Regions from separate parts of the Paraburkholderia sp. Ac-20336 genome, predicted to be linked through region 2. Evidence: predicted binding sites of a transcription regulator. Region 2 holds the regulator's gene; the other holds the start of a gene.

Region 1 (7,536 bases), on a different contig from region 2:
TCGGCGGGTGTGGCGCAGTCGCAGGAAACGCTGCGCACGGCGCTGGCGATTGGAGCTGACCGTGCGATCCTGATCGAATCGAACGAGGAGTTGCAGCCGTTGGCCGTTGCAAAGCTGCTCAAGGCACTGGTCGACAGGGAGCAGCCGCAACTGGTGATCCTCGGCAAGCAGGCCATCGACGACGATTCGAACCAGACCGGCCAGATGCTCGCCGCGCTCGCGAATCTGCCGCAGGCCACGTTCGCCTCGAAGGTTGTCGTGGCAGACGGCAAGGCCACCGTGTCGCGTGAAGTGGACGGCGGCGCGGAAACGCTGTCGCTGACGCTGCCGGCCGTCGTGACGACCGATCTGCGCCTGAACGAGCCGCGCTACGTGACGCTGCCGAACATCATGAAGGCGAAGAAAAAGCCGCTGGAAACCGTGAAGCCCGAAGACCTCGGCGTCGATGTCACGCCGCGTCTGAAGACGCTGAAAGTCGCCGAGCCGCCGAAGCGCTCCGCCGGTGTGAAGGTGCCGGATGTGAAGACGCTGGTCGGGAAGCTGAAGACCGAAGCGAAGGTGATCTAAGGGGCGAGGAAAGAAATGACGAATCTTGTAATTGCAGAGCACGACAACGCGTCGATCAAGGCCGCGACGCTGAACACGATCGCAGCGGCACAGAAGATCGGCGGTGATATTCACGTGCTGGTCGCGGGCCACAACGCGCAGGCCGCAGCGGACGCCGCCGCGAAGATCGCGGGCGTGGCGAAGGTGCTGCTGGCCGACGCGCCGCAACTCGAACAGGGCCTCGCCGAGAACGTCGAAGCGACGGTCGTGAACATCGCGAAGAACTACTCGCACATCCTCGCGCCGGCGACCGCTTCGGGCAAGAACATCGCGCCGCGTATCGCGGCGAAGCTCGACGTCGCACAGATCAGCGACATCACGGCGGTGGACTCGCCGGACACGTTCGAGCGTCCGATCTACGCGGGCAACGCGATCGCCACCGTGCAGTCGGCTGACCCGATCAAGGTCATCACGGTCCGCACGACGGGCTTCGATGCAGTGGCAGCCGAAGGCGGCAGCGCGGCGGTCGAGAAGATCGAAGCCGCCGCCGACGCGGGCATCTCGCAGTTCGTGAGCCGTGAAGTGACGAAGCTGGACCGTCCGGAACTGACGAGCGCGAAGATCATCGTGTCGGGCGGCCGGGGTCTGGGCAGCGGCGAGAACTACACGAAGGTTCTGGAGCCGCTGGCCGACAAGCTCGGCGCGGCGCTGGGCGCCTCGCGCGCGGCGGTCGACGCGGGCTACGTGCCGAACGACTATCAGGTGGGTCAGACCGGCAAGATCGTCGCGCCGCAGCTGTACGTCGCGGTCGGCATCTCGGGGGCAATCCAGCATCTGGCGGGTATGAAGGACTCGAAGGTGATCGTCGCGATCAACAAGGACGAGGAAGCGCCGATTTTCAGCGTCGCCGATTACGGTCTGGTCGGCGATCTGTTCACGCTCGTGCCGGAACTCGTGACCGAACTCGGCTAAGCGCCGCGGCGCCTGAAAAAGGCTGCCGACAGCAAGCGAAGGGCGCAGGACCGATCAAGTCCCGCGCCCTTTTTTCATATCAAGGGAGGAGAACCGACATGAGCTATACGGCGCCCATCAAGGACATGCTGTTCGTGATGAAAGAACTGGCCGGACTCGAAGACATCGCGACGCTGCCCGGCTTCGAGGACGCGAACCTCGACACGGCCCAGGCCGTGCTCGACGAATCGGCGAAACTGTGCGGCGAAGTGCTCGCGCCGCTGAACGTCGAGGGCGATCGCAATCCGAGCAGCTGGAAGGACGGCGTCGTTACCGCGACGCCGGGTTTCAGGGACGCGTTCCGCCAGTTCGCCGAGGGCGGCTGGCAGGGCGTACAGCATCCGCTCGACTATGAAGGGCAGGGACTGCCGAAGCTGATCGCGACGCCGTGCGTCGAGATGCTGAACGCGTCGAACCTGTCGTTCGCGCTGTGTCCCCTGCTGACCGACGGCGCGATCGAAGCGCTGCTGACGGCCGGCAGCGAAGCGCAGAAGCAGACCTTCGTGCCGAAGCTGATCTCGGGCGAATGGACCGGCACGATGAACCTGACCGAGCCGCAGGCCGGCTCCGATCTCGCGCTCGTGCGCACGCGCGCCGAGCCGCAGGCCGATGGCTCGTTCAGGCTGTTCGGCACGAAGATTTTCATCACGTGGGGCGAGCACGACATGGCGCAGAACATCGCGCATCTGGTGCTCGCGCGCACGCCGAACGCGCCCGAAGGCGTGAAGGGCATTTCGCTCTTCCTCGTGCCGAAGTTTCTCGTCAACGAGGACGGTTCGCTCGGCGCGCGCAACGACGTGCATTGCGTGTCGATCGAGCACAAGCTCGGCATCAAGGCGAGCCCCACCGCGGTGCTGCAGTTCGGCGATCACGGCGGCGCGATCGGCGAGTTGATCGGCGAGGAGAATCGCGGCCTCGAATACATGTTCATCATGATGAATGCCGCGCGTTTCGCGGTCGGCATGCAGGGCGTCGCGATCTCGGACCGCGCGTACCAGAAGGCCGTCGCGTATGCGAAGGAGCGCGTGCAGAGCCGTCCCGTGGATGGTTCGGCGAAGCAGTCGGTCGCGATCATCCAGCACCCGGACGTGCGCCGCATGCTGTCGACGATGCGTGGCCTCACCGAGGCATCGCGCGCGCTCGCGTATGTCGCGGCGTCGCACTGCGATCTCGCGCATCGTCATCCGGACGAAGCGACGCGTGCGCAGCATCAGGCGATCTACGAATACCTCGTGCCGATCGTGAAGGGCTGGAGCACGGAACTGTCGGTCGATGTGACGAGCCTCGGCGTGCAGGTGCATGGCGGTATGGGCTTCATCGAGGAAACGGGCGCCGCGCAGTACTACCGCGACGCACGCATTCTGCCGATCTACGAAGGCACGACCGCGATCCAGGCGAATGATCTGATCGGCCGCAAGACGCTGCGCGACGGCGGCAAGGTTGCGAAGGAACTGCTTGCGGGCATTGCCGGAACGGTTGAGGCGCTGGGCGCGCAGCAAGATGCACAACAGGGGCAGGCGTTTGCGTCGATGAAGACGCAGCTTGCGCAGGGGCAGCGGGCGATGAACGCGGTCGTCGATTTCGTTCTCGCGAATGCGAAGGGCGATCCGAATGCGGTGTTCGCGGGCAGCGTGCCGTATCTGAAGCTCGCAGGCATCGTGCTCGGCGGCTGGCAGATGGCGCGGGCGATGCTCGCGGCGTCGGCGCGGCGCGCCGACGATCCCGCGTTCCATGACGCGAAGATCGCGACCGCGCGGTTCTACGCGGAGCATGTGCTGCCGCAGGCGGCGGCGCTCGAAGTGGCGATCGTCAATGCGAAGGGCGGCGAGGGCGTGCTGGCGTTGTCGGAGGATCAGTTCTGAGCGCGGATGGGTGACGCGATCGTGGCTGGATGATCGGCGGACGTTCTCTGGATGTTCATGCTGTTCATGCCGGCTGCAATGCAAACGGCGCCTCGTGAGGCGCCGTTTGTTTTTGCGATTTGGGTTTTGCTGTTCGCACTCAGCGATGCTTGCTACGTCCGTATCAACGCATCGGCATGCCGTTCGATGCCGAGGTCAACGTTGCTTGCGCCGCTCGATCACGCATAAGCCGGCCGATGCTCGCCCGCCGTCTCACCCAGATAGCGATGCACCGACAGATCGTCGGCGCGGATGGCAGGCTGCTTGCCCGACATCAGATCGGCCAGCAACTGGCCCGAGCCGCACGACATTGTCCAGCCGAGCGTGCCATGCCCCGTGTTCAGGAACAGGTTCGGCACCGGCGTGCGGCCGACGATCGGCGTGCCGTCCGGCGTCATCGGCCGCAGACCGGTCCAGAAGGTCGCCTTCGACGTATCGCCGCCGCCCGGGAACAGGTCGTTCACGCACAGTTCGAGCGTTTCGCGGCGCGCCTGGCGCAGCGATTTGTCGAAGCCGACGATCTCGGCCATGCCGCCGACGCGAATCCGGTCGTCGAAGCGCGTGATCGCGATCTTGTAGGTCTCGTCGAGCACCGTCGACACCGGCGCGGCCGCCGCATCGACGATCGGCGCGGTGATCGAGTAACCCTTCAGCGGATAGACCGGAATCTTCACGATGCCGTCGAGGAAGCGCGTCGAGTACGAGCCGAGCGCGACCACGAACGAATCCGCACGCACCAGTTCTCCGCTGCATTGCACGCCGGCGATGCGGCCGCCCGCTATCGCGAGCGCGTCGATCGGCGTGTTGTAGCGGAACTTGACGCCGAGTTCTTCGGCGAGCGCGGCCAGGCGCGTCGTGAACATCTGGCAGTCGCCGGTTTCGTCGCCGGGCAGACGCAGGCCGCCCGTGAGCTTGTGCGATACCGCGGCAAGCGCCGGTTCGGCCTGTGCGAGTTCGGCCGCCGACAGCAGTTCGTACGGCACATTGGCGTCCTGCAGCACGGCGATGTCTTTCGCGGCGCCGTCGAACTGCTGCTGCGTGCGGAACACCTGCAGCGTGCCGCCGGTGCGGCCTTCGTAGCGGATACCGGTGTCGGCGCGCAGCGCCTGTAGACAATCGCGGCTGTATTCGGCGAGGCGCACCATGCGGCTTTTGTTCACCGCGTAGCGCGACGCCGTGCAGTTTTGCAGCATCTGCCACATCCATTGCAGCTGGAACGCCGTGCCGTCGAGACGGATCGCGAGCGGCGCATGCTTCTGGAACATCCACTTGACGGCCTTCAGCGGCACGCCCGGCGCAGCCCACGGCGACGCATAGCCCGGCGAGATCTGGCCCGCGTTGGCGAAACTGGTTTCGAGCGCCGGGCCGGCCTCGCGGTCGATGACGGTCACCTCGTGACCCGCGCGCGCAAGATAGTACGCACTCGTCACGCCGACCACGCCACTGCCCAAAACGACGACTCGCATAGCTGCTCCAGATATTTCAGAAAGGTGAGTAGGGCGGTGGCGTTCGCCGGAGGTGTCGAGTTGGCTCGATTCACGTTCGACTCGTCAGTGCTAACCCGAGGTGTAACGCGGTTTGCCCAGTGTTAACCGCTATACTATTAACAGCCCGTCAGGTTTTGTTATCGTATTTTCATCATTTTCAGAAAAAACATCATGCGTACACAGCGCCAGCCCGTGCGGGCCCTCGACAAGCTCGATCACAAGATCCTGCGGCTCCTGCAGCAGGACGGCCGGATGGCGATGAAGGACCTCGCGGAGCAGGTCGGGCTGTCGGTGACGCCGTGCATCGAGCGCGTCAAGCGCATGGAGCGCGACGGCGTGATCATGGGCTACCACGCGCGCGTGAACCCCGCCGAGCTGGGCGCGGCGCTGCTCGTGTTCGTCGAGATCACGCTCGACCACAAGAGCGGCAACATGTTCGACCAGTTCCGGCGCGAGGTGCAGAAGATCCCCGAGGTACTCGAGTGCCATCTCGTCTCGGGCGACTTCGATTATCTGATCAAGGCGCGCATTGGCGAGATGGCCGACTACCGTAAGCTGCTCGGCGACATCCTGCTGCAGCTGCCGGGCGCGGTGCAGTCGAAGAGCTATGTGGTGATGGAGGAGATCAAGGAGACGCTGACGATCGCGGTGGGCGAGTAGCGGCTCCTAGGCGGCACAAGAGGGAATAAAGGCGCAAGGGCGCGCGGCGGCGGCTTCAGCGCCCAGTTCGCGGGCGTGGAAACAACGCTCGACAAACGGCGTAAACACTGTATATTTATACAGGTATTTTGCGCCGTTTTTTTTTGTTTGGACGTGCGTTTGTGTAGCTCTTGCCGTGGCTTGCCGTGACCGATCCCGACACCTCTTCCATTCCCGAATTTCCGATTGCGCCGCCTGCGCCTCGCAAGGGGCGCGGGGCGGTGACGAACCTGCAAGGCCGCTACGAAGTCGACCAGCGCGAAGCGGTCGACGACGGCTGGCTGCCGGGCGCCACGGAAGACGGCGAGCCGAGGGCGCTGCGCACGCAGGTGTTCGAGGAGCGCGCCAGGACCATCCTCACGCGCAATGCGTCGCCGGATATTCCGTTCGGCGTGTCGTTGAATCCGTATCGCGGCTGCGAGCATGGCTGCATCTATTGCTTTGCGCGGCCGACGCACAGTTATCTGGGACTGTCGCCGGGGCTCGACTTCGAAAGCCGTATCTACGCGAAGATCAATGCGCCGGAATTGCTCGAACGCGAGCTGTCGAAGAAGTCCTATGTGCCGGAGCCGATCGCGCTCGGCGTGGCCACCGACGCATGGCAGCCGGCCGAACGCGACTTGCGCCTGACGCGCCGTGTGATCGAAGTGCTCAGCGAACGCAGCCAGCCGTTCGCGGCGATCACCAAGTCGTCGCTGATCGAGCGCGACATCGACCTGCTCGCGCCGATGGCCGCGCGCGGGCAATTCATGGCGGCGATCACGATCACCACGCTCGATGCCGACATCGCGCGCACGCTCGAACCGCGCGCGGCCACGCCGTCGCGCCGTCTGCGCGCTATCCGTACGCTGAGCGAGGCCGGCATTCCGGTGGGTGTCAGCATTGCGCCGGTCATCCCGTTCGTCACCGAACCGGACATGGAGCGCGTGCTCGAAGCCTGCGCGCAAGCCGGTGCCAGCAACGCGAGCTATATCGTGCTGCGTTTGCCGTGGGAAGTCGCGCCGCTCTTCAAGGATTGGCTGAGCGCGCATTTTCCCGACCGGGCCGAGCGGGTCATGAGCCGCGTGCGCGACATGCGCGGCGGCAAAGACTACGACTCGTCGTTTTCGACGCGCATGAAAGGAGAGGGTTTATGGGCGGACATGCTCAAGCAGCGTTTTCACCAGACCGTGCGCCGTTTGGGGCTGAACGGGCGCGACCGGGGCATTCTCGACATGTCGCACTTCCGGCGGGGCGAGCCATCGCGTGAGCGGGAAGCGTCACGCGACAATCCGCAATTGAGGCTGTTTTAGCGCGGTGCCTGGAACCCGCCCGCTGGCCGTTACTGCGAGAGCGCCTTGGCTGCTTCCACCTGACTCTCGAAGTAGGTCTGGAACGAGACGGCGAGGCCGGTCATCAGCAGGAACGCGCCGATCAGCAGCGAAAAGATGACGATGAAAATGACCGTCCAGCCGGAGCGGCTTTTGCGTTGGGTGTGGGCGTTGAACTGCGCGTCCCATTTCTGATCCGGACGCAGCCCGTAGACGAGCGCGGCAAGAAACGCGGCGAAAAGCGAAATGGCGCCGATGGTCGCGAGCACCCAGCCGAGTATCGACGCGCGCTCGGTGGCGATCAGCAACATCACGCCGGGAATGCCGATCAGCGTGCCGATCAGATGCGCCCAGCCGTAAATGTCCCGGGTGCCGTACAGATAGAAGCGATGGGCGCCGAGGCTGCCGAAAAGGAACGCGAGCGCGGCGGTAATGGTCTTGGATCTGAAGCGCGGGGAAGTCGAGGCAGCGGTGGACATGGACGCGTGGGCAGAATGACGGGCGGTCGAAAGGAGCGGCAGGAGCGGCGCGCCGCATGGCGCGGACCGACGCGCATTCTACGCCTGCCGCGCGCGGGAGGTC
Region 2 (7,536 bases):
CTCGAGGTCCTTGATCTGTTTCGACACGCCCGACTGCGACGTGTACAGCACGTTCGCAACCTCGGTCAGGTTCATGTTCTGCCGCACGGCCTCGCGCACGAAGCGCAATTGCTGGAAATTCATCGATGTGTCTCCGGTTCAGCCAGAGTTGAGTTATGTTGAGTTATTGAAGCCGATTTGCAGTCACCGCTTTGAAGCCACTCACCCGGCGCAACCGCCGGGTCCGGCCGATACGTTGCTCTCCTGTCATGCGCGCCGCGCGGCGGCGCCCCCCTCTCACTGCGCGGGAAACACGCGCAACGCGCGCGGCACCGCGGTCACGCCATCGCCGACCGCCAGTTGCAGATCGCGCCACGTCTCGCGATCGAGTTCCGCTTCGAGCAGATTGCCCTCGCGGCCCGCGAGTTCGACGCGCACCGAACCGCCAAGCGTCACGACGCGCTGCACGTCCACCACGATACCCTCGCGATGCCCCGCCGTCTGCGGATACAGCTGCAGATCGTGCGGCCGCACGTAGGCGAACGCCGGCCCGCTGAAACCGGCCGCGATCGCGACCGGCAAAGCCGCGCCATCGACCACGAAGCCCTGTGCGTCGACGTTGCCATGCAGACGGTTCGCCGCGCCGAGAAACTCGTAGACGAACGGCGTCTGCGGATGATCGTAGACGTCCTGCGGGCTGCCCACCTGCTCGACGTGGCCGCGATCGAGCACGACGATGCGGTCGGCCACTTCGAGCGCTTCTTCCTGGTCGTGCGTGACGAAGATCGTCGAGATATGCAGATCGTCGTGCAGACGCCGCAGCCAGCTGCGCAACTCCTTGCGCACCTTCGCGTCGAGCGCGCCGAACGGCTCGTCGAGCAGCAGCACCTTCGGCTCCACGGCGAGCGCACGCGCGAGCGCGATACGCTGCCGCTGCCCGCCCGACAGTTCCGACGGATAACGCTGCGCGAGCCAGTCGAGCTGCACGAGCCTGAGCAGCTCATGCACCTTCTCGCGAATCACGCTCTCGGCAGGCCGCTCCTTGCGCGGCTTCACGCGCAGACCGAACGCGACGTTCTCGAACACCGTCATGTGACGGAACAGCGCGTAATGCTGGAACACGAAGCCGACTTCACGCTCGCGCGCGCCAACCGCCGCGACGTCCTGACCTTGCAGCACGACCTGGCCGGCGTCCGCGTATTCGAGACCGGCGATCACGCGCAGCAGCGTGGTCTTGCCGCACCCCGACGGCCCGAGCAGCGCGACCAGTTCGCCCGGCGGAAAGTCGAGCGAGACATTGTCGAGCGCGACGAAATCGCCGAAGCGCTTGTGCAGGTGACGAACGGTGATACCCATTTACAGCTCTCCTTGCTTGAGCGGGTGTGGCTGCGACGCAGGCGTTGCGTTGGCAAAAAACGAATGAGGCGCGGACGGCGCACCGGCCGGCCGCGTGCCCGTGCTCGTGTCCGTGGACAACGGCACCGGCGCCGGCCCCGCATACGCGGGCACCTCGCGCGCGGCCGACAGCTCCGCCGACATATGGCGCTCGGCCAGCAACTTGAGCCCGAGCGTGACGAGCGCGAGCAGCGCCAGCAGCGACGCCACGGCGAATGCTGCCGAGAAGTTGTACTCGTTGTAGAGAATTTCGACGTGCAGCGGCATCGTGTCGGTCTGTCCGCGAATATGGCCCGACACCACCGACACCGCGCCGAACTCGCCCATCGCGCGCGCGTTGCAGAGAATCACGCCGTACAGCAGGCCCCATTTGATGTTCGGCAGCGTGACGCGGCGGAAAATCTGCCAGCCCGAGGCGCCGAGCACGTGCGCGGCTTCTTCCTCGTCGTTGCCTTGCGCCTGCATCAGCGGAATCAGTTCGCGCGCGACGAACGGGAACGTCACGAAGATCGTCGCAAGCACGATGCCCGGCACCGCGAAGATGATCTGCACGTCGTGGTCTGCGAGCCATGGGCCGAACCAGCCCTGCGCGCCGAACATCAGCACGTAAATCAAACCCGAGATGACCGGCGAGACCGAGAACGGCAGATCGATCAGCGTGGTCAGCAGCGCCTTGCCGCGAAACTCGAACTTCGCGATACACCACGACGCTGCGAGACCGAACCCGAGATTGAGCGGCACGGCGATCGCGGCGGTCAGCAGCGTGAGCTTGATGGCCGAGAGCGCATCGGAATCGGCGAGCGACGCGAAGTAAAAGCGCAGCCCCTTGGCGAGCGCCTGATAGAACACGGCGACAAGCGGCACGACGAGGAACAGCGCGAGAAACAGCAGCGCGATGCCGGTCAGCAGCCAGCGCACCGCCGGCGGCTCGCTGACCGGATCGGGCCGGCGCGGCACGCCGGGCGACGTGTTGAGTAACGTATCAGGCGAGGTGCCACGCGAGGTGTCAAGCGAGGTGTCAAGCGACGCACTGGCGCGGGCCCGCGCGGAATTTGCGCCCTGCGCTTCGCTGGCTCCGTTCGCGTGGTTGCTCGGGTTCGTAGAACGGCCGCTCATTGCGCACCTCCGCCGACTGCCGCGACCCGCGCTGCATGGCTCGTTGCTGTGCCAGTGGCGCCGCTCGCCGCGTTGCTCACGGCGCCGCCCGCCGGCCCCTGCGGCACGGGCCCCGCGCCGCCGCGGCTCGTGCGCCGCTGCAAATACCACTGCAACGTATTGATGAACAGCAGCATCAGGAACGACACGATCAGCATCACGACCGCGAGCGCGGTCGCGCCCGCGTAGTCGTACTGTTCGAGCTTCGTGATGATGAGCAGCGACGTGATCTCCGACTTCATCGGCACGTTGCCGGCGATGAAGATCACCGAGCCGTATTCGCCGAGCGCGCGCGCAAAGGCGAGCGCGAAGCCGGTCAGCAGCGCCGGCAACACGGCCGGCAGCACGACGCGGCGAAACGTGAGCCAGCGCGACGCGCCGAGGCAGGCGGCCGCCTCTTCCTGCTCGCGTTCGAACTCCTCCAGCACCGGCTGCACCGTGCGCACCACGAACGGCAGGCCGATGAACGTCAGCGCGACCAGCACGCCGGCCGGCGTGAACGCGATCCTGATGCCGAGCGGCACGAGAAACTGGCCGATCCAGCCGTTGCCCGCATACACGGCCGCGAGCGAAATGCCGGCCACCGAGGTCGGCAGCGCGAACGGCAGATCGACGACCGCATCGACGATGCGCTTGAACGGAAACGTGTAGCGCACCAGCACCCACGCGACGAGAAAGCCGAACGCCGCGTTGATGAGCGCGCCGCCGAGCGCCGAGAAGAACGTCAGCCGATACGACGCGAGCACGCGCGGCGAGGTGACCGCGCGCACGAACTGGTCCCAGTCGAGCGTCGAGGTCTTCAGAAAGGTCGATGCCAACGGAATCAGCACCACGAGGCTCAAATACGCCACCGTGATGCCGAGTGTCAGGCCGAAGCCGGGCAATGCGCTCGGCTTGCGAAAGGTCAACGTGGTCATGCTGGATACTCGTTCAGGGTTGATGCTCGCGCGGCGGATGGCCCGCGCGCCGCCGCGCCGCGCGTTGCCTTATGTCGTCTTATGCTGCCTGATGCGGCATTGCCGCCGCGCTCGTTTTCAGGCGCGGCGGCAACCGCTGTTACTGCGGCTGATAGATTGAATCGAACACGCCGCCGTCCGCGAAATGGGTCTTCTGCGCGTTAGCCCAGCCGCCGAACGAATCGTCCACCGTGTAGAGCTTCAGCTTCGGAAACCTCGCGGTCAGCTCGGCCGGCACCTTGTTCGAACGCGGACGATAGAAGTTGCGCGCGCCGATCTCCTGGCCCTCTTCGCTATAGAGGAAGTTCAGATAGGCCTCGGCGAGCTTGCGCGTGCCATGCCTGTCGACGACCTTGTCGACCACCGCGACCGGCGGCTCGGCAAGAATGCTCGCCGACGGCACGACGATCTCGAACTTGTCCGGGCCGAATTCCTTCAGCGACAGGAACGCCTCGTTTTCCCAGGCGATCAGCACGTCGCCGATCCCGCGCTGCACGAAGCTCGTGGTCGCGCCGCGCGCGCCCGAATCGAGCACGCCCGCGTTTTTATAGAGCTTGCCGACGAACGCCTTCGCCGTCTGCGCGTTGCCGCCCGCCAGGTGCTCGGCGTACGCCCACGCGGCGAGGTAGTTCCAGCGCGCGCCGCCCGAGGTTTTCGGATTCGGCGTGACGATCGACACGCCCGGCTTGACGAGATCGTCCCAGTCCTTGATGTGCTTCGGGTTGCCCTTGCGCACGAGGAACACGATCGTCGACGTGTAGGGCGAGGCATTGTCGGGCAGGCGCTTCTGCCAGTTTTTGTCGACGAGGCCCTTGTTCGCGAGCGCGTCGATGTCGTAAGCGAGCGCCAGTGTCACGACGTCGGCCTGCAGGCCGTCGAGCACCGAGCGCGCCTGTGCGCCCGAGCCGCCGTGCGACTGCCTGAAATTGACGGTCTCGCCGGTCTTCGCCTTCCATTCCTTGCCGAAGGCCTGATTGATGTCCTGGTACAGCTCGCGCGTCGGGTCGTAGGACACGTTGAGCAGCGTCGTGTCGGCATACGCCGCCCCGCTCGCGCCGAACATGCCGAGCGCGCCCACCGCGCCGACGGCCAATGCCGCGATGAATCGTTTCGTCCTGCCCGTAAGCCCCGTCTGCCGATGGTTCATGTCAACTTTTCTCCGCGTGATGATCCGCCTCGGCGAATCTGCTGTTGTTTTGCGTCGCGGTCACGTGCACATGAGCGCCAACCCGGAAGCCAGTCTATCGAAGCGCTTTCATCATTAAAAATAATGTTTCTTCATTTTTTAATACGCAAAAGTGGTAACGGCAGACGGGCGCGGCGCCGTAACGACCAAACAGCCGCGATGACGCCCCAAAGCGACGCCGGAACGTCCCCCGTTTCGAGAACTTAAAGTAAAGCTTGAAATGCGCCGAATACTGTATAAAAATACAGTCACCTGTTCATACATACAGTGGCCATGACAAAACTCACCGCACGACAGCAGCAGGTTTTCGATCTGATCCGCCGCGCGATCGAACGCACCGGCTTTCCGCCCACCCGCGCCGAAATCGCGGCCGAACTGGGTTTCAGCTCGGCCAATTCGGCGGAAGAACATCTGCGCGCGCTGGCCCGCAAGGGCGTGATCGAGCTCGCGGCCGGCGCCTCGCGCGGCATCCGCCTGCTGTCCGGGCAGGATGATGCGCCGCACCAGTTCACGCTGCCGCACGCGGGGCTCATGCAGTTGTCGCTGCCGCTCATCGGCCGGGTCGCGGCGGGTAGCCCGATCCTCGCGCAGGAACATATCTCGCAGCACTACGCATGCGACCCGGCGCTGTTCTCGAGCAAGCCCGACTACCTGCTGAAGGTGCGCGGCCTGTCGATGCGCGACGCGGGCATTCTCGACGGCGACCTGCTCGCGGTGCAAAAGCGCAGCGAAGCGAAGGACGGCCAGATCATCATTGCCCGGCTCGGAGACGACGTCACGGTCAAGCGCCTGAAGCGCCGCTCGAACGGCATTGAGTTGATCGCGGAAAACCCCGATTACGAAAACATCTTCGTGGCAACCGGCAGCGCGGATTTCGCGCTGGAAGGGATCGCCGTAGGGCTGATCCGCCCGAGCGAGTTCTGATTGGCTGGTACGTCCGTACCGCCAGGACCGCTCGCGCCGGTTTGTCCAACCCAAGCTGCATTTACCTCGCATCGCCTGGAGAGACTCATGGAACGTCTTGCCCGTCTGCTGCCTTTTCGCCAGTTCGGCCGTCTGCGCCATCTGCGCAAGCTCACGCCCTGCCCACTGATCGAAGCGCCCGCTGAGCACACGCCGTCGCTGTTCGACGAGCCCGCTGCAAGCTCCGGCTTGCCGTCGTCGTTGCCGGCATTCGCGCGCGTCTCGCTGAATTCGGGCTTGAATACGGCCGAGCCATCGCGGCGCGCGCCGGTGCGCGTCTATCATGGGCCATCGCGATTAATCATGGTCGGCACGATCGAGGCCGTATGCCGTATGATCGATCGCTGCATAGCCGACGAAGCCAATATGCACGGCGCGGTGTTCGAGTCCTGAGCAAATTCTGAGCGAGTCCTGAATAATTTGTGAATGAACGCGGAGCGTACTTCCTGTGTTCAGGTATTCGCGTGGTATTGGGATCGTTTCGTCCTCGCCGTGGTCCACGTTAGACCCAACCTGACGGGAGAGTCCGATCCGATGAGAGTTCAGAAACGCATCCAGGGCAGTGCCACCCGGCCACTACTTATCACGTTGATCGTGGTCATCGTGATTGCCGCGCTAGGGTTTATTTATGCGTCGCCGTATATCGCGGTGAACAATCTCAAACGCGCGGCCGATGCGCGAGACGTGCAAACCGTCAATTCGTACGTGGACTTTCCCGCGTTACGCGACAGCCTCAAGCTGCAGGTGGCCGACATGCTGACGCGCCGGCTCGAAGCGGACGCCGGTAACAAGATAGCCACGATTGGCGCGGTGATCGGCGTGACGTTGATCGGTCCGCTCGTCGATGCCTATGCGACACCAGACGGTGTCGCGGCCCTGCTGAACGGCATGCCGCCACGCGGCACCCCGGGCGAGCAGCCGGCGGCACCACCTGCCGCGGGCACGGAAGGCCAGCCGGCGCCACCCGCCGCAAACAACACCAATCAACCGAATGCGGCACCGCCCGCGCGGCAAAGCACGGCCGGTTATCGCAGCCTCAATGAATTCGTCATCACGTACCGGCGCGGCGAAGGCAATGCGAACTACTCGGCCATCTTCCGCCGCGAAGGTCTGATCACGTGGAAGCTCGCCGCGATCAATCTGAACGAGTGAATGGGAAGTTTGATCTGAATGGTCGAGTGGCCGGCTATCGTAGCCGGCCACTCGGCAGGATGCGACAAGCGTTTCGATACACCCGGCGCAGTTCGATACCGCATCGAGGTCTTTCAATGGCGCTCGCCGTCATTCAGACCTTCGTGCAAGCCCTCATTCAGACCGGCACGCAACGAGCCGCACGCGTCAACTCTCATGCACGATCGCGCCATGTCGAAATCCCGCGCGTGATCGTGCCTCATCTTGCATAAGCAAGCGTTGCTCAGGCAACGCTCATCGGTACATCACCGCGTCAGGCCGCGGCCTGCTGTTGCTCCTGCACCGACGAACACGCGACCAGAATGCTGCACGACACGCGATCGAGCAGCGGCGTATTACCCGCGCCCATCCACCAGCGCGACAAGCCGGTCCGGCAGCGATGACCGACCACCACGAGATCGACCTGCAACTCATTGGCGAGATTGGCGATCTCGTCGATCGGATGGCCGAACGCGAAATGCCCTTGTGCGTTCACGCCGCGCTCGGTCAGCCAGTTCACGCCCTCCTGCAGAATCTCGCGGGCGGTTTTTTCGAAGCTGCCACAGGCCACGTCGGTCAACAGGCCCGCGCTTTGCGCGATGCTGGAACGCATGTCGACCACCGACAGCAAATGCGTTTCCGCCTTCAGGTCCAACGCCAGATCGGCGCCGCAACGCAGGGCTTTACGGCCTTCGCGCGAGCCGTCGTAGCACAACAGGATTTTCTGGTAGC

What was found. The regulator LexA, encoded in region 2, represses DNA repair genes until DNA is damaged. The targets are predictions, from matches to a motif close to ACTGTATNNNNATACAGT.
Region 1: a site for LexA is predicted at 5,712-5,729, ahead of GXB81_RS23205 (PA0069 family radical SAM protein). Genes of this name have one in related genera too.

The regions. Positions count from the first base shown of each region.
Region 1 is NZ_JAAGPS010000101.1:3,336-10,871, forward strand. Features, by position in the region: gene GXB81_RS23180 (electron transfer flavoprotein subunit beta/FixA family protein) at 1-567, shown strand, start outside; gene GXB81_RS23185 (electron transfer flavoprotein subunit alpha/FixB family protein) at 583-1,518, shown strand; gene GXB81_RS23190 (acyl-CoA dehydrogenase) at 1,617-3,419, shown strand; gene GXB81_RS23195 (D-amino acid dehydrogenase) at 3,638-4,924, opposite strand; gene GXB81_RS23200 (Lrp/AsnC ligand binding domain-containing protein) at 5,117-5,605, shown strand; gene GXB81_RS23205 (PA0069 family radical SAM protein) at 5,791-6,936, shown strand; gene GXB81_RS23210 (TM2 domain-containing protein) at 6,966-7,433, opposite strand.
Region 2 is NZ_JAAGPS010000062.1:15,731-23,266, forward strand. Features, by position in the region: gene GXB81_RS18350 (CysB family HTH-type transcriptional regulator) at 1-123, opposite strand, end outside; gene GXB81_RS18355 (sulfate ABC transporter ATP-binding protein) at 277-1,335, opposite strand; gene cysW (sulfate ABC transporter permease subunit CysW) at 1,336-2,490, opposite strand; gene cysT (sulfate ABC transporter permease subunit CysT) at 2,487-3,446, opposite strand; gene GXB81_RS18370 (sulfate ABC transporter substrate-binding protein) at 3,586-4,632, opposite strand; gene lexA (transcriptional repressor LexA) at 4,945-5,595, shown strand; gene GXB81_RS18380 (hypothetical protein) at 5,683-6,027, shown strand; gene GXB81_RS18385 (DUF2939 domain-containing protein) at 6,169-6,786, shown strand; gene GXB81_RS31785 (hypothetical protein) at 6,903-7,037, shown strand; gene GXB81_RS18390 (universal stress protein) at 7,079-7,536, opposite strand, start outside.